Regions from separate parts of the Agrococcus sp. GW821-FHT14H11 genome, predicted to be linked through region 1. Evidence: predicted binding sites of a transcription regulator. Region 1 holds the regulator's gene; the other holds the start of a gene.
The links. Region 1 encodes LexA, which represses DNA repair genes until DNA is damaged. Its sites were predicted from a motif close to TCGAACANNTGTTCGA; they were not measured.

Region 1 (8,978 bases):
CACCGGCCGCCACCATGCCCGACCAGGTGCCGAAGGCGGCCGTGCAGGAGCGCTTCGAGCGCCTCGTCGAGCTGCAGGACCGCATCGCGCACGAGGAGAACCGCGCGCAGGTCGGCCGCACGGCCGAGGTGCTCGTCTCGGTCGGCGAGGGCAAGAAGGATGCGCAGACCCACCGGCTGAGCGGGCGCGCCGAGGACAACCGCCTCGTGCACTTCGCTCCGGCGCCGGACGGCGAGCAGCCGCGGCCCGGCGACGTCGTCACCGTCGAGATCACCGAGGCGGCGCCGTTCCACCTCATCGCCGATGGCGGACCGCTCGCGCTCCGCCGCACGCGCGCCGGCGACGCCTGGGACCGCGCGCAGGCCGACTCGTGCGGCGTGCCCGCGCCCACCGGCGCATCCGCCGCCGCGGGCGCCGCCGGCCCGGTCCTGCTCGGCCTGCCCACGCTGCGCGTCGGCACGTGACCCTCATCGCCGTCGTCGGCGCCACCGGCACCGGCAAGACGGCGCTGTCGCTCGACATCGCCGACGCGGTGGTCGCGCTCGGCGCGCGCTGCGAGCTCGTGAACTGCGACGCGATGCAGCTGTACCGCGGCATGGACATCGGCACGGCGAAGGCGAGCGCCCAGGAGCGGCGGGGGCACCCGCACCACCTGATCGACGTGCTCGAGCCGTGGGAGGACGCCGCCGTCGCGGCCTACCGCGAGGCGGCCCTGGCGGCGATCGCCGGCATCGAGGCCCGGGGGGCGGTGCCGGTGCTCGTGGGCGGGAGCGGCCTCTACGCCTCGAGCGCCCTGTACGAGTTCGCCTTCCCGGCGACCGATGCAACGCTCCGCGCCGAGCTCGAGGCCGAGCTCGCCGAGCGGGGCCCGACCGCCATGCACGAGCGGCTCGCCGCCGTCGACCGGGCGGCCGCCGACGCCATCGGACCGCACAACGGCAGGCGCCTCGTGCGCGCGCTCGAGGCGGTGACGCTCACCGGCGAGCCGTTCCGCGTGGGACTGCCGCCCGAGGAGTCGCTGCTGCGGCCGACGATCATCCAGCATGTGCGCGTCGAGCGCGATCGGCTCGTCGCGCGGCTCGACGAGCGGGTGGAGCGGATGTGGCGGCTCGGCATCGTCGAGGAGGCGCGGGCGCTGCGCGCGGCCGGCATCGAGCGCGGCACGACCGCGCAGCAGGCCATCGGCTACCGCCAGGCGCTCGACCAGCTCGACGGCGCGATCGACGAGGCCGAGGCCATCGCGCGCACCCAGGCGCTCACCCGTCGGTACGCGCGGCGGCAGGTCTCGTGGTTCCAGCGCTACCCGGCGGCGCCGCCCGCCGACCCGGCAGCGCTCGCCGCGCGCGCGGTCGCTAGCCTGGAGGCATGACGCAGCGCGCGAGCGGCCCGTTCTCCAAGGGCCACGGCACCGGCAACGACTTCGTGCTCGTGGCCGATCCCGAGGGCGCGCATCCCCTCAGCGCGGCACGCGTGCGCGAGCTGGCCGACCGCCGCTTCGGCGTCGGCGGCGACGGCGTGATCCGCGCGGTGCCCGCGGGCGCGACCGGCGACGCGGCGCTCGACGCGCTGCCGGCCGGCACGTGGGCGATGGACTACTGGAACGCCGACGGCAGCCTGAGCGAGATGTGCGGCAACGGCGTGCGCGTCTTCGTGCGCTTCCTGCTCGAGTCCGGGCTCGCCGAGCTGCCGGAGGGCGGCGCGCTCGACGTGGCGACTCGGGCGGGCCTCAAGCGCGTCGTGCGGCGCGGCGGCCTGCTCTCGGCCGACCTCGGGCCGTTCGAGCTCGGCGGCACCCGACTCGTCGCATCCGCCGGCCTCGACGTGCCCCGCCCGGGCCAGGACGTCTCGACCGGCAACCCGCACGTCGTCGTCGCCCTCGCGAGCGAGGAGGAGCTCGCGGGCCTCGACCTGCACCGCGCGCCGGCGCTCGAGCCGGCGGCGGACGACGGCGCGAACGTCGAGTTCGTCGTGCCGGGCACGATCGCCGACGGCGTGGGCTCGATCCGCATGCGGGTGCACGAGCGCGGGGTCGGCGAGACGCTCTCGTGCGGCACCGGCGCGGTCGCCGCCGCCATGGCGACGCGGCACTGGTCGGGCGATGCTGCCGACCGGTGGATCGTCGACGTGCCGGGCGGCAGGCTCGAGGTCGAGCTCGACGACCGCGGCCACGTGTGGCTCACCGGTCCGGCGGAGATCGTCTTCCGAGGAGAGACGCTCAGTCCGGTGCCGTGACGGCGATGATGCGATACGTCTTCCGCGAGTCCGCGCGCTCCACCTCGTACCCGGCGAAGCGCTCGGCCAGCCAGCGCAGCAGCGAGTCGGCGCCGAGGTGCTTCTGCACCACGAGCCACGCGGTCGCCCCCGGCGCGAGCCGCGGGATCCAGGTCTCCAGCAGCGCGTGGAGCTGCGGCTTCCCGATGCGGATGGGCGGGTTCGACCAGATGGCGTCGAAGCGCACGTCGGCCGGCACGCGCTCGGGGAGCGCCGGGGTGATGTTCGATATGCTGAGCAGCTCGGCATTCCGCTCCACGAGCGAGAGCGCTCGGGCGTTGACGTCGACCGCCCACACGCGGGCGGCGGGGGAGCGGAGCGCGAGCGTCGCCGCGATCGGCCCCCAGCCGCAGCCGAGATCCAGCAGCTCACCGGTCTCGGGCGGCGCGGGCACGGCATCCAGCAGCACCGCCGTGCCGACGTCGAGGCGGTCGCCGGAGAAGACACCGGTCGCCGTGACCATCTCCCGCTCGCGACCGTCGAGCGGGACCCGGATGGTCCGGACCGCCTCGGGCGCGACGGGATCGGGTGAGAAGTAGTGGTCCGGCACGGACACGACAGTAGCGAAGGACGAAGCATGGCAGCACCGAACGAGGCAGACCCCACCCAGCCCGGCCCCGCCGAGGCCGAGGGTCACGGGCGCGCGACGGAGCGCATCCTGGCCTGGGCGGCCCCCGGCGAGCGCGAGCTGCTCGCCGCGCGCGCGCAGGCGCTCCAGGAGGGTGACGACGCGGTCGACCCCGACGGCGACCAGCTCGACCGCGACGAGCGCGCGGCCCTCCGCCGCGTCGACGGCCTCCGCACCGAGCTCGAGGACGTCACCGAGGTCGAGTACCGGCAGCTGCGCCTCGAGAACGTCGTGCTCGTGGGCGTCTACTCCGGCTCCGCGGAGGACGCCGAGAACTCCCTCCGGGAGCTCGCGGCGCTCGCCGAGACCGCGGGCGCGCTCGTGCTCGACGGCATGCTGCAGCGCCGCCCCAACCCCGATCCCGCCACGTACGTGGGCCGCGGCAAGGCCGAGGAGCTCGCCGCGATCGTGAAAGAGCTGGGCGCCGACACCGTCATCGCCGACAGCGAGCTCTCGCCCAGCCAGCGGCGCGCGCTCGAGGACTGCGTCAAGGTGAAGGTCATCGACCGCACCGCCGTCATCCTCGACATCTTCAGCCAGCACGCCAAGAGTCGAGAGGGCAAGGCGCAGGTCGAGCTCGCGCAGCTCGAGTACCTGCTGCCGCGCCTGCGCGGCTGGGGCGAGTCCATGTCGCGCCAGGCCGGTGGCCAGGTCGGCGGCCAGGGCGCCGGCATGGGCTCCCGCGGCCCCGGTGAGACCAAGATCGAGCTCGACCGCCGTCGCATCCACTCGCGCATGGCGCGGCTGCGCAAGCAGATCAAGGGCTTCGCGCCGGCGCGGCAGGCGAAGCGCGCGAACCGCGACCGGTTCGAGGTGCCGGGCGTGGCGATCGCCGGCTACACGAACGCCGGCAAGTCGAGCCTGCTCAACCGCATCACCGGTGCCGGCGTGCTGGTCGAGAACGCGCTGTTCGCGACCCTCGACGCGACCGTGCGCCGCGCGCGCACGCCGGACGGCCGGGAGTTCACGATCGCCGACACCGTGGGCTTCGTGCGCAACCTGCCGCACCAGCTCGTGGAGGCGTTCCGCTCGACGCTCGAGGAGGTCGCGGAGTCGGAGGTCATCGTGCACGTCGTCGATGCGAGCCACCCGGATCCGGCCTCGCAGATCGCGACGGTGCGCGATGTGCTGGGCGAGACGGGCGCGCGCTCGATCCCCGAGATCGTCGTCTTCAACAAGGCCGACCTCGTGACCGCCGACGAGCGGCTCGTGCTGCGCGGCCTGCAGCCCGACGCGGTCTTCGCGTCGGCCCGCACCGGCGAGGGCGTCGACGAGCTGCTCGCGCGGATCGCCGAGCTGCTGCCGCGCCCGCAGGTCGCGGTGTCGCTGCTCGTGCCCTACGACCGCGGCGATGTCGTGGCCGACCTCCACGAGCGCTTCGAGGTGCTGCGCGAGACGCACGACGAGGCGGGCACGCGCATCGATGCGATGGTGACGGAGGCCGCGGCGGGCCAGCTGGCCGAGTTCCGGGCCTGATCTGGCGGCCCGGGCGCCGCCCGGGCCGTCAGACCGACCGGAGCACGGCCACCACGCGGCCGAGCACGTCGGCCTCGTCGCCGAGGATCGGCTCGAACGCGGAGTTGCGCGGCAGCAGCCAGGTGTGGCCGTCGCGCTGGCGGAACACCTTGACCGTCGCCTCGCTGTCGAGCATCGCGGCGACGATGTCGCCGTTCTCGGCCGTCTGCTGCTGGCGCACGACCACCCAGTCGCCGTCGCAGATCGCGGCGTCGATCATGGAGTCGCCGACGACCTTCAGCATGAAGAGGTCGCCGGTGCCCACGAGCTGCCGGGGGAGCGGGAAGACGTCCTCGACGTGCTGCTCGGCCGTGATGGGCACGCCTGCGGCGATGCGGCCGACGAGGGGCACGAACGCGGCCTGGTCGATGCTGCCCGCGGTCTCGTCGACCTCGTCGTCGATGAGCACCTCGATCGTGCGCGGGCGGGACGGGTCGCGGCGGATGCAGCCCGCGAGCTCGAGCTGGCCGAGCTGGTGGGTGACGCTCGAGAGCGACGAGAGCCCCACGGCGTCGCCGATCTCGCGGTAGCTCGGCGGGTAGCCGCGCTGGCGCACCGCCCGCTGGATGACCTGCAGGATCGCCTGCTGCTTCTCGGTCAGCTGCCTCGTCATGCCCGCTCCGCTCCCTCAGGTGCATCGCGTGTCAGTGGCCCGCGATTGACTCCTCGTGGTTCGAAAGCGTATCCGACAGGACGCCCGGATCAAACGGATGTTCGAGTGTGTCGTGGAGAAACTCCGCGACAGGGCTTGACGCATCCGGAGGATCGAAGATAGATTCGAAACAGAGATTCGCGGCCGGTGCTCCCGGCCGAGCACCGGCCGCGGACTCCACCGAGAGGAACTGCGATGACTGCGATCACCACCACCACGCCGGGTGCCCGCGTGCGCCTGACCGCTCGCGGCCGCCGTGCCCTGGCACTGCTCGTCGCCGCGCCCGTGCTCGCCGCAGGCGCGCTCGCCGGCGCCGGCGTGCTCGGCGACGCCCTCGCCGGTGCCGTCGCCTCGTCGACGGCCGAGACGGCGCAGTTCGAGCACATCACCGTCATGCCGGGCCAGTCGCTGTGGCAGATCGCCGAGGCCGTCGCGCCTGAGGCCGACCCGCGCGACGTGGTCGCCGAGATCGAGCTGCTGAACGGCATCGCCGGAGCCATCCAGCCGGGCGAGCGGCTCGCGATCCCCGCGCACTACTCCGGCTGAGCCACGAGCGGCATCCGCGCCGGTCCTAGGCTGGTTCGGTGACGAGCCTCGACGACCTGCCCATCCGCGACGACCTGCGCGGCCTGACGCCCTACGGTGCGCCGCAGCTCGACGTGCCGGTGCGGCTCAACGTGAACGAGAACGCGTACCGCGTGCCGGAGGCCGTGGCGCTCGACATCGTGCAGGAGATCGCCCGTGCCCTGCCCGACGCCAACCGCTACCCCGATCGCGAGTTCGACGCGCTGCGCGCGGCCTTCGCCGGCTACCTCGGCCACGGCCTCCAGCCCGCGCAGATCTGGGCCGGCAACGGCTCCAACGAGGTGCTGCAGCACGTGCTCCAGGCATTCGGCGGCCCGGGGCGCTCCCTGCTGTCGTTCACGCCCACCTACTCGATGTACCCGCTGCTCGCGCAGGGCGTCGGCATGCGCTGGGTGCCCGTGCCCCGTGCCGACGACTTCACGCTCACGCCGCAGGCGGTGCGGGAGGCGATCGCCGAGCACGATCCCGACGTGGTGTTCCTCTGCTCGCCCAACAACCCCACCGGCACCGCCATCGACCTCGAGACGGTCGAGGCAGCCGCCGAGGCCGCGCGCGGCATCGTGCTGGTCGACGAGGCCTACGCCGAGTTCGCCCACGACCGCAGCCGCACGGCGCTGACGCTCCTGGAGCGGCACCCCCGGCTGCTCGTCTCGCGCACGATGAGCAAGGCCTTCGCCTTCGCCGGCATCCGCGTGGGCTACCTCGCCGCCGATCCCGCGGTGATCGACGCGCTGCGGCTGGTGCGGCTGCCCTACCACCTGTCGGCGCTCACGCAGGCGGCGGCCGTCGCGGCACTGCGCCACAGCGACGCGATGCTCTCGCGCGTCGACGAGCTGCGCACGCAGCGCGACCGCATCGTCGACGAGCTCACGGCGCTCGGCTACCGCCCCTACCCGTCCGACGCGAACTTCGTGCTGGTGGGCGGCATCGACGATCCGCGGGCTACGTTCGAGGCGCTGCTCGAGCGGGGCATCCTCGTGCGCGACGTCGGGCTGCCGCACACCCTCCGCATCACCGCCGGCACCGCCGCCGAGACGAGCGCGCTGCTGTCGGCGATGGCAGCGCTGCGCGCGGAATAGGATCGAGGCCATGGCCCGCACCGCATCCATCGAGCGCACGACGAGCGAGTCGAGCATCCGCCTCTCGCTCGACCTCGACGGCACCGGCGCCTCGTCGATCTCGACGACGGTGCCGTTCTACGACCACATGCTGACGGCCTTCGCGAAGCACTCGCTCATCGACCTGCAGGTCGAGGCGAGCGGCGACACCGACATCGACGCGCACCACACGGTCGAGGACACCGCCATCTCGCTCGGCCTCGCGCTCGCCGAGGCCCTGGGCGACAAGGCCGGGGTGCGCCGCTACGGCGACGCGACCGTGCCGCTCGACGAGGCGCTCGCGCGCGCCGTCGTCGACCTCTCCGGCCGACCGTTCCTCGTGCACTCCGGCGAGCCCGCGGGCTTCGAGCTGCACCGCATCGGCGGGCACTTCACCGGCTCGCTCGTGCGGCACGTGCTCGAGGCGATCACCCTGAACTCCCGCATCACGGCGCACGTCGAGGTGCTCGCGGGCCGCGACCCGCACCACATCGCCGAGGCCGAGTTCAAGGCGCTCGCCCGCGCGATGCGCGTGGCGGTCGAGCCCGACCCGCGCGTCACCGGCGTGCCCTCGACGAAGGGCGCGCTGTGACGCGCTCCCCGCTCGCCCGGCCGCGCGTCGCGCTGCTCGACTACGGCCTCGGCAACGTGCACTCGGCGGCGAAGGCCCTCGAGGCGGCCGGCGCCGACGTCACGCTCACGGCCGACCGCACCGCGGTCATGGAGGCCGACGGCCTCGTCGTCCCCGGCGTCGGCTCGATGGCCGCCTGCATGGCCGGCATCCAGGCGATCCGCGGCGGCGAGCTCATCGGCCGGCGCCTCGCCGGCTCGCGCCCCGTGCTCGGCATCTGCGTCGGCATGCAGGTGCTGTTCTCGAGCGGCGAGGAGGGCGGCGGCACGACCGCGGGCCTCGACGAGTGGCCGGGCACCGTGCGGAGGCTCCGCGCCGACATCCTGCCCCACATGGGCTGGGCGCAGGTCGAGGCGCCCGAGGACTCCGTGCTCTTCGAGGGCGTGCGCGACGAGCGCTTCTACTTCGTGCACACCTACGCCGCCACCGAGTGGCACATCGACCCGCACCCGCGCATCCGCCCCCCGCGGGTGACGTGGGCCGAGCACGGCGAGCGGTTCATCGCCGCCGTCGAGAACGGCCCCCTCTCCGCCACGCAGTTCCACCCCGAGAAGTCGGGCGAGGCGGGCATCCGCCTGCTCGGCAACTGGGTGCGCGGCCTCTGAGCTGGCCGCCGCCGAGCGGCGGCAGTAGCATCGCCGTGGCCCCGACACCGGAAGGCATCCCCATCCCCATGACCGACTTCAACCAGTCGCCCAAGCTGCAGCTGCTGCCCGCGATCGACGTGGCGGGCGGCAAGGCCGTGCGGCTCACGCAGGGCAAGGCCGGCACCGAGACCTCGTTCGGCAGCCCCGTCGACGCCGCCGAGGACTGGGTGCAGCAGGGTGCCGAGTGGATCCACCTCGTCGACCTCGACGCCGCCTTCGGGCGCGGCGACAACCGCGCCGTCATCAAGAAGGTGATCAAGGCCAGCAAGGGTCGTGTGCAGGTCGAGCTCTCGGGCGGCATCCGCGACGAGGCCTCGCTCGAGTCGGCGCTCGCCACCGGCGTGAAGCGCATCAACCTCGGCACCGCGGCGCTCGAGAACCCCGAGTGGACGGCCTCCGTCATCGCCGAGTACGGCGACCAGATCGCGGTGGGCCTCGACGTGCGCGGCACGACGCTCGCCGCCCGCGGCTGGACGCAGGACGGCGGCGACCTGTGGGATGTGCTGGCGCGCCTCGAGGCCGCAGGCTGCAGCCGCTACGTGGTCACCGACGTGACGAAGGACGGCACCCTCCAGGGCCCGAACCTCACGCTGCTGCGCCAGGTCGCCGAGCGCACGCAGAAGCCGATCGTCGCCTCCGGCGGCGTCGCGAGCCTCGACGACATCGCCGCGCTCCGCGAGCTCGTGCCGTACGGCGTCGAGGGCGCCATCGTGGGCAAGGCGCTCTACGCCGGCGCGTTCACGCTCGCCGCCGCGCTCGACGTCGCCGGCCAGTAGGCCGGTGGCCGACGGGCAGCCGCGCCGCGCGGCCGACTCGGCGGGCCGGCCGTGGGAGGGTCGCTCCTTCGACCACCACGACACGGCCTACGCGCACGACGACGGCTCCGCGCCCGCGGGCTTCGTCGACGCGGTGCGCGCGCTCGCCGACGGCAGCGGCGGCCGCTCGGCCGTCG
Region 2 (8,978 bases), on a different contig from region 1:
TCGGCCGGGCGCGCGACCGCATGCTGCGCGCCGTCGTGCGCAACGCATCCGGCCCCCTCGACCGCTCGCTGCGCGCCGCCCGCGCCGAGCTGGGGCTCGGGCCCGGGCGTCCGTTCGACGAGGCGCTCTACTCGCCGCGGCTCGTGCTCGCGACGGGCTCGCCGTCGCTCGAGTACGACCCCGGCGACCTGCCCGCTTCGGTGCGCTTCGTGGGCTGGCTCGAGCCGAGGACGGGGCCGCTCGCGCCGCCGCCGCTCTGGGCCGAGACGCTCGCCGACGAGCCGCGCCAGGTCGTGTTCGTCACGCAGGGCACGGTCGACACCGACCCGACCGCGCTGCTGCTGCCCACGCTCGACGCGCTGGCCCATGTGCCCGTGCGCGTCATCGGCACGACGGCCGGGCGCACCATCGACCGCGAGGTGCCGGCGAACGCGCGGCTGGTCGACTTCGTGCCCTACTCGGCGGTCGTGCCGCACACCGACGTCGGGGTGACGAACGGCGGCTGGGGCGGCGTGCTCGAGATGCTCGCGTGCGGCGTGCCGCTCGTGGTCGCGGGCGGCTCGGCCGACAAGCCCGAGGTCGCCGCGCGCGTCGCGTGGTCGGGCGCCGGCATCGACCTGCGCACGGGGCGGCCGAGGCCGCCGCGCGTGCTCGCCGCGGTGCGCAAGGTGCTGCGCGAGCCGCGCTACCGCACGCGCGCGCGGCAGATCGCCGACGAGCTCGCGGCGCTCGGCGGGGCGTCGCGGGCGGCCCAGCTCGTCGAGTGCCTGCTCGTGCCCACGCCCCACTGCGACTGAGCACCGGGCGACGGAGCGCCGACGCGCTGCGGGCTGGTCCTCAGGCGCGCGCGAGAGGATCGTCGCCACGATCGGGACGGGGTGGGCATGGACGACGACGCGCGACCGGAGCAGGGACCGGCGGGGGAGGTGCGCCGCGACCGCTACGTAGGCGGGCGCGACCTCACGCACTGGACGACGCGCGTCGGTCGCGTGGTGGCGCGGCTCGTCGAGCAGATCGGGCGCAGGCTCGGCCCCCACGCCGCGCTGCTGCTGACGCTCGCGATCGGCCTGGCGGTCGCGGCCGGGCTCGCCGCGGGCGGTGCGGAGGTGTACGAGGCGGTCACCGACGAGGACGGCCTCGCCAACCTCGACATGCCCATCACGGCGTGGTTCGCCGACTGGCGGCCCGGGTGGTTCGGGCCGGCGGTGACGGCCTACACGGATGTCGCCGGCGTCATCGGCATGCCGGTGCTGGCGATCGCGGTGATGCTCCTCCTCGCGATCCGACGCCGCTCGTGGACGCCGGTCATCCTCATGCTGTCGGCGGGCCTCGGCTCGCTGCTCATGACGATCGTCGCGAAGGGCTTCATCGGCCGCTCGCGGCCGCCGCTCGAGCTCGCGGTGCCGCCGTACGAGCACTCCGCCTCGTTCCCGAGCGGGCACACGCTCAACGCGACCGTGATCGCCGGCATCGTCGCGTACCTCATCGTGCTGCGGCTCGAGCGCCGCTGGCAGCGGGTGCTCACGATCGCGGTCGCCGCGGTGTTCGCGATCACGATCGGGCTGAGCCGCGTGGTGCTCGGACACCACTGGCTCACCGACGTGGTCGCGGCGTGGGCGCTCGGGGCGGCGTGGCTCGTGCTCGTGATCACGGCGCACCGCCTCTACCTGACCGTCAGGCGCGCATCCGTCGAGCCCGACGGCGAGGCCGTGCCGGCGCCGTAGGGCGGACCCGGCCTCGCGCGGCGGCGCCGCTCAGGCCTGCTGCTGCGGCACCACCGTCAGCACGCGGCGCACGAAGTCGTCGTAGGCCTGCATGTAGGTGCTGAGGAACTCCTTCGTCGACGCGACGGTGACCTCGTCGTCGTCGTCGACGAGGCCGTCGGGGTACTGCACGTAGGCCTCGATCTCGTTCATCATCGGGGCGTTGCAGAACGACAGGATGGTCTTCAGGTGCTGCTGGCCGACGGCCGTGCCGATGCCGCCGGGCGAGGCGCCGATGACGCCGACGGGCTTGCGGGTCAGGGCGTTCTCGCCGTACGGGCGCGACGCCCAGTCGATCGCGTTCTTGAGCGCGCCGGGGATCGAGCGGTTGTACTCGGGCGTGACGATGAGGATGCCGTCGGCGGCGAGGATGGCCTCCTTGAAGGCGGTCGCCTCGGGCGGGTACGCGTCGTCGCGATCGCGGTCGTAGAGGGCCAGCTGGTCGATCTCGATGAAGGAGCACTCGAGGTCGGCGGGCGCGAGCTTCATGAGCGCGCGGGCGAGGCGGCGGTTGATCGACGACGCGGCGATGCTGCCGCAGATGACGCCGATCGTGTACGGGGGCTCGTGGCTGTAGGTCTCAGGCATGGCTCCAGCCTGCACCCGCTCCCTGGATGCGTCGAGAGTGCGTGGCGGATGCGCGGGGCGCTACCGGGCGGGGAGCGCGCCGGCCTCCGAGATGGCGCGGTAGACCTCGGCGGCGACCCGCTGCTCCTTGGGGAGCGACAGCGCCGCGGCGAGCAGGCGCCGGGAGCTGAGCACCGGTGCGGGGATCGTCGCGAGGTCGTACTCGCTGTAGCCGCTGCCGCCCCACTTGGTCATGCGGTGCTCCCAGTGGAAGAAGTCGTAGAAGTCGTAGCCGCGCAGGGCGTCGTCGGAGAAGTCGGTGAAGTCCATCCAGCGGGCGAGCTCGTCGTGCAGCTCGGGGTCGTGCTGGAACGGCGATGCGGCGTACTTGGCGGCGAGCAGCTGCGGGGTGAGCTCGCGCACCGAGGTGTCCTTCCACATGCCGGTGACGATGGCGCCGCCGACCCCGAAGATCGTGGCCGCCCGCGCGGGCGCGTGCAGGTAGAGCGCGCCGGCGAGGTTGGCGTAGCGCTGCCAGGTGGGGAAGGTGGCGCGGTAGAGGCGCGCCATCTCGGAGGTCGGCTTCAGGATGGGCACGTCGAGCCCGATGTGGGGCAGCCCCGCGGCGGCGGAGAGCCGCCCGGCGGTGAGGAAGTCGGCGTAGGTGCTCTTCGAGGCGACGTGGAACGGGTGGTAGGTGAGCGTCAGCGCACCCGCCCGCTGCAGGTCGACGAGCCCGGCCTCGAGCACGGCCCGGGAGTCGCGGCCGGCGGTGAGCGAGAGCACGGTGACGGGGGCGACCGAGATCCAGTTGCGCACCTGCTGCCGCAGGTCGTCCCGGAAACGCGCCGACGCATCCGCCGTGCTCAGCTCGACGCGGTCGGCGAGCGGGAAGAAGCGCTCGTTCGAGACGGTCGAGCCCTCGACGGTGAGCCGCCCGTTGGCGTAGAGCTGCCCGACCTCGTCGTGCGGCGTGATGAGGCCCGGCAGCCAGCGGCCGGCGGGGGAGCGGTAGTGCGGGTGCTCGAGCACCCAGCGCATGCGGCTGCTGTCGAGCCCGCCGGCGATGTCGGCGAGGATCGCGCTGTGCGAGGCGAGCGCGACGCCGGTCGCGGAGCGGTGCCAGTAGAGCGAGCGGGTGGCGAGTGGGTCGCCCCAGGCGTCGAGCCGCTCGCCGCGGGCGACGAGCACGACATAGCGGCCCGAGAGCCAGGCGATCGTCTCGTCGAGCGCGCGCGTCTGCGCGGCCGAGTCGGGATGCGCGGTGACCGCGCGCAGGATGCGCTCGACCACGCGGTCGCGGGTCTTCGGGCCGCCGTCGTCGAACGCCTGCCCGAGCACGAGCACCTCGGCGCGCTCGGAGCGCGCCACCTGCCGGTCGAGCACGGGGTCGACGCGCACGTGCCAGGGCCCGACCGCGTCGTGCTCCCACGTCTCGACGGGCGCGTGGGCGGTCGGACCGCGGGTGACGAGGAAGCCCTTCGCGAAGACGTTCTTGTAGCCCCAGATCTTGTACGCGGGGCGCAGCTGCTGCTCGCGTCGGCGGAACGCCTGCATCGCCTGGCGCTGCCGGCGCTCGTGGCGGTCGCCGAGCAGCGCTTCCAGCATCGTCGGGCTCCCGTGGTCGGCGTCGTGCGCCGGTCGCGACCGGGTCGCTGCGGCTCGATCGAGCGTATCCGACGGCTGCCTGCGCGGCGCGGCTCGGCAGCGCTGCGCAAGCCGCATGCGGGACACGCTGCGCACGCCGGTGGCGGCGAGTGCCTACGCGGTGGGCTGCAGCTGCGGCGGGGCGCCGGTGATGCGGCGACCGAAGCCGCGGATGCGCGTGGCGCGCCTGGTCCTCGGCACGACGACCCAGCCTCCGGACGCCCACTGCACCTCGAGCGTGCCGCGATGGACCTCGTGATGATGGTGGGAGCAGAGGAGGATGCCGTTGTCGAGGTCGGTCGGGCCGCCTGCTTCCCACGGCACGATGTGGTGCGCCTCCGTCCAGCCGACGGGGAAGGTGCAGCCCGGGGCGCGGCAGCCGCCGTCGCGGATGGCGAGCGCGCGCCGCTGGGCACGGGAGAAGAGGCGGTCGGTGCGGCCGAGGTGGAGCGGGAGGCCGTCGGCGCCGGTCACGGCACTCTGGATGCGGCCGTCGCACAGCATCGCGGCGGCGAGGTGCACGGGGATGCAGTCGCCCGTGCGCTCGACCGTCGCTGTGCAGCCCGGGGTGCCCGCTGCGGCGGCCTCGAGGCTCTGCTTGGCGACGTGCACGACGACGACCGGCGCCTCACCGCCGACCCGCGGCACGTCGCGCTGCTCGACGGACCGCCCGACCATGGCGATGAGCGCGTCGACCATCTGCTGCGGCCGCGAGCGATCATCGACCTCGAGCGCTGCTGCGGCGCGCTCGTCGTCGCTCTGGAAGCGCGGCTTCGTGCGCGGGCCGGTGAACGCGTCGAAGGCGGCGGCGAGCACGGCGCCCTGGTCGGGCGTGCAGATGAGCCGGCCCTGCACCATGCCATCGGGACGGGTGCCGAAGCTGAAGCCCCGCTCGGCCAGCTGCCGCTCGTAGCGGGGCTCGGCGCCATCCGGATCCATCGCGTCGCGCCACATGCGTGCGAGGCGCGCGAGCAGCTCGGGCGGCATCGGCGCATCGGTGCCGGTGTCGTCGCGGTGGGTGCTCCGGTCGCCGATGGCGGATGCGACGAGCGCCTCCTCGGCGGCCGCGACGTCGTCGGCGTGCGCACGATCGGGTGCATCGCCGAGCGCATCGAGCACCGCCCCGACCGCCTCGAGCGAGATGGCGCCGGTCTCGAGCGCGCCGCCCAGGATCGGGAACCTCGCGGGCACGGTGGCCCCGGTGATGCCGATCGACGCCCGCGTGGCGCTCGCGGCCCGCAGCAGCTGCCGAGCCGTGCGCCGGGACGCGCCGAGCTCGGCGGTGAGCATCTCGAGCGGATCCTTGTAGCCGCAGCACAGCGGGAAGCGCTCGTCCTTCGGAAGGCCGTCGTGGCGCTTCGCGAGGTCGTCGGCGACGCGCACCTTGAGCGCGTCGCCTCCGCGACCGATGTCGCCCACGCGTGCCACCACGTCGCGCCGCTGCGCGTCGTCGAGGTGCGGCAGCAGGGCGTCGAGGGTGCCCGCGGCGGCCGCGATGGCGTCGAGTGCGACGTCAAGGGAGCGCAGCGCATCGGAGGTGCGGCTGGTCGGCTGCGGTGCCATGGTCGCCCCCTCCAACGTTGGAATGCGGCTAGTCTATCGAACGTATCTACGACACGCGCGAACTTTCCACAATCTCTCCCGCACTTGCGAGGGGTGCCGTTCAGGCATCCGATCGCTATAGAGTCGCGCCATGCCCACCAGACTCGCAGCGACCCTCGTGCGGCTCGCCGAGAGCGGCCACCTGCTCGGTCGGCTCGCAGGTGAGCGCAGTGCGCACCGCATGTCGCCGCTCACCGTGCGCGCACTCGTCGTGCTGCAGTTCGAGGGCCCGATGGGTGTCACCGCGCTCGCCCGCCGTTGCCACGTCGCGCAGCCGACGATGACGGCGCTCGTGCGGCAGGCGGAGGAGGCGGGCTGGATGCGCCGGCGCGGCTCGGCACGGACGACCCGGCTGGAGCCGACCGCCGCGGGGATCGCCGCGCGGGACGAGCAGCGCGAGGCCGACGGCGTGCTGCTCGAGCCGCGCTTCACCCACCTCGGGCGGCGCGAGCGCGCAGCGCTGGAGCGGGCGGCGCTGATCCTGGCATCGACGCTCGAGCGCGACCGGCCCTGACGCGCGCGGTCGCGGCGACTCGTGGGCGTCTCAGCCCGTGCTGGCTCGGCGCTGCGCCTCCGCTAACGCCGACCGACGCCGCACTGACCGCACGACGGCCTCTATGGCGACGGCGAGCAGCGCCCCCAGCAACGCACCGATGCCGTTCGCGACGATGTCGCGCACGGAGGCCACGCGCCCGGGGAGGAAGTGCTGCACGACCTCGACGCCGAGGCTGAGCGCGACGCAGAGCGCGACCGCGATCCACCAGCGCCGGGCGCCGAGCACGAAGACGAGCAAGAGCGCGAGCGGCACGAACATCGCGACGTTGGCGAGCACCTCGAGCCGCGTCCAGCTCAGCCAGTCGGCGAGGTCGCGCGCCTGCAGCCACTCGATGCCGCGCACGACGCGCGGCTTCGCCCGCAGCAGGAAGTGCGTCGGCCACAGCGTCACGACGAGCACCACAGGGATGCCGAGCAGCAGTCCGACGATGCCGAGCCGCCGCAGCGGCGCACGTCGCGCGCGGGGCACGACGACGACGCGAGGCTCGGAGGACACCCGTCGAGTCTGTCGCGGGCGGCTTTGCGCGACCTGACGAAGGGCGCGCAACGGCACCGATCCTCAGCACCGACCACACCGCATCCGCACCCGTGTGCGAAGCCTCGATCAGTCCTCGCCGAGCACCGCCCGGCGCGGCGACGGCGGGTCTAGCGTTCCGATCATGACGGGACCTCGACACGCGATGATCCGGTCGACGGCGCCCGTGTTCCGCATCCTCACCGTCTGCACCGGCAACATCTGCCGCTCGCCGCAGGCCGAGCTGCTGCTGCGGCAGCGTCTGCCGAGCGCCTTCCCCGGGTGGGACCCGGCAGTGATCGAGGTGACGAGCGCCGGCACGATGGCGCTCGACGGCCATCGCATGGAGCCGCTCGCGGTGGCGGAGGCCGGCCGTCTCGGCCTGCACGGCGCCGACGGCCACCGCGCCCGGCGGCTGCAGCCCGCGCTCGTCGAGCGCGCAGACCTGGTGCTCGCCCTGGCGCGCGAGCATCGCAGCGCCGCCGTCGCCTCGGCGCCGACCGCGCACCGACGGGCGTTCACGCTCGTCGAGTTCGCCTGCCTGACGGAGCGGGTCGCCGCCGGCCATCGCGGCGCGCAGGTGCGGCCGCTCGGCGAGGACGGCATCCCCGCCTTCCTATCGCGCGTCGTCGCGGCGTGCGCCGACCGCTCGATGATCGACCACGCGCAGCGGGCCGACCTCGACATCGAGGACCCCTACCGGCGCTCGGCCGCCGTCTACCGGCGGTCGGCGGATGCCGTGGCCCGGCAGGTCGACCGGCTGGTCGTCGCGCTCGCCTCGCTCGCGCGCGCGAACGCGGCCTGAGCCGAGCGCGACGGCCCGCGCGGGCCCAGGGCGCGCGGCCGCCCGCCGCCTAGGATGGCGGGCAGAGCACGACGCGACCGTGGATGGAGACCGTGAAGACGCTGCAGACCCTGAGGACCGGCCTGTGGCATCTGCGCAAGGGAGGCGTGCAGCAGCTGCGCTCGTGGCGCCTGCGACGCGGGGCCGCGGCGCGCAACGGCGATCCGGCGGTCGCGCGGAGCCTCACCGACGACATGCCGATCTGGCCCGTCGTCGACCGGCCGACGCGGCGCCCGAGCGTGCGTGTCGGCGTGATCATGGACACCTTCTCGGCGAGCGCGTGGGGCTACGAGTTCGCGGTCGTCGAGCTCACGCCCGACGGCTGGCGGCGGCAGCTCGGCGAGGCGCCGATCGACCTGCTGCTCGTGGAGTCGGCGTGGGCCGGCTCCGGCGGCGCCTGGCGCTACCAGCTGACGGGCTCGAAGGCCCCGAGCGAGCCCCTGCGAGCGCTCGTCGCGCACTGCCGCGAGCAGGGCATCCCGACCGCCTTCTGGAACAAGGAGGATCCGCCGCACTTCGAGGACTTCCTCGACACGGCGCGCATCTTCGACCAGGTGTTCACCACCGACGCGGCGCTCATCGACCGCTACCGCGAGGCGCTCGGCCACGACCGGGTCGAGGAGCTCGCGTTCGCGGCGCAGCCGGCGCTGCACCACCCGATGCGGCAGCAGGGCCTGCACCAGGTGCGCGACATCGGCTTCGGCGGCAGCTACTGGTCGCACAAGTTCCCCGAGCGCCAGGCACAGATGGATCTGCTGCTGGGCGCGGCCGCCGACGTCGCCGAGCGGCGTGGGATCGGCTTCGACATCTACTCGCGCTTCGAGGACGACCCGAAGTACCGCTTCCCCGAGGCCTTCCTGCCGTACGTGCGCGGTTCGCTCGACTACGAGCGCATGCTCACCGCGTACCGCGCGCACAAGGTCATGCTCAACGTGAACTCGGTCGTCGACAGCCCCACGATGCTCGCCCGCCGCGTGTTCGAGATCCTCGCGAGCGGCACGCCCGTCGTGTCGACGCGCAGCGCCGCAGTCGAGCACTGGTTCCCGCGCGGCGAGGTGACGATCGTCGACGATCGGGAGGAGGCGGAGCTCATGCTGCGCGCCCTCGTGCGCAGCCCCGAGCTGCGCGACCGGCAGGTGCACCTGGCGCAACGCCACATCTGGCGGCACCACACCTTCTCGCACCGGGCGACGCAGGTGCTCGGCGCGCTCGGGATCGACGACCCCGCCGCGTGGCGGCGGCCCAGCGTCAGCGTGATCGCCCCGACCATCCGCCCGCACCTCGTGCCCGGCATCATCCGCACCACGGCGAAGCAGGTGGGCGTCGATGTGCAGCTGCTGCTGCTGCTGCACGGCTTCGACCAGGACGAGGCCGAGCTGCAGGCGCTCGCGCGCGAGGCGGGGCTCGCGGAGCTGGTCGTGCTGCGCGCAGGCATGGATCGCTCGCTCGGCGCCAACCTCAACGCGCTCGTCGCGGCGAGCGACGG

Region 2: AC1RNL_RS00095 (HNH endonuclease signature motif containing protein) is a predicted target of LexA. The motif match lies at 5,577-5,592, and genes of this name have one in related genera.

What each region holds. Positions count from the first base shown of each region.
Region 1 covers NZ_JBXAPA010000013.1:26,383-35,360, forward strand. The annotation lists gene miaB (tRNA (N6-isopentenyl adenosine(37)-C2)-methylthiotransferase MiaB) at 1-464, shown strand, start outside; gene miaA (tRNA (adenosine(37)-N6)-dimethylallyltransferase MiaA) at 461-1,369, shown strand; gene dapF (diaminopimelate epimerase) at 1,366-2,232, shown strand; gene AC1RNL_RS12735 (class I SAM-dependent methyltransferase) at 2,216-2,821, opposite strand; gene hflX (GTPase HflX) at 2,849-4,375, shown strand; gene lexA (transcriptional repressor LexA) at 4,404-5,027, opposite strand; gene AC1RNL_RS12750 (hypothetical protein) at 5,262-5,612, shown strand; gene AC1RNL_RS12755 (histidinol-phosphate transaminase) at 5,651-6,730, shown strand; gene hisB (imidazoleglycerol-phosphate dehydratase HisB) at 6,732-7,340, shown strand; gene hisH (imidazole glycerol phosphate synthase subunit HisH) at 7,337-7,984, shown strand; gene priA (bifunctional 1-(5-phosphoribosyl)-5-((5-phosphoribosylamino)methylideneamino)imidazole-4-carboxamide isomerase/phosphoribosylanthranilate isomerase PriA) at 8,053-8,802, shown strand; gene AC1RNL_RS12775 (SseB family protein) at 8,807-8,978, shown strand, end outside.
Region 2 covers NZ_JBXAPA010000001.1:19,333-28,310, reverse strand. The annotation lists gene AC1RNL_RS00115 (glycosyltransferase) at 1-797, shown strand, start outside; gene AC1RNL_RS00110 (phosphatase PAP2 family protein) at 885-1,724, shown strand; gene AC1RNL_RS00105 (NADPH-dependent FMN reductase) at 1,755-2,351, opposite strand; gene AC1RNL_RS00100 (hypothetical protein) at 2,412-3,938, opposite strand; gene AC1RNL_RS00095 (HNH endonuclease signature motif containing protein) at 4,092-5,540, opposite strand; gene AC1RNL_RS00090 (MarR family winged helix-turn-helix transcriptional regulator) at 5,671-6,093, shown strand; gene AC1RNL_RS00085 (VanZ family protein) at 6,124-6,630, opposite strand; gene AC1RNL_RS00080 (arsenate reductase/protein-tyrosine-phosphatase family protein) at 6,794-7,453, shown strand; gene AC1RNL_RS00075 (glycosyltransferase family protein) at 7,537-8,978, shown strand, end outside.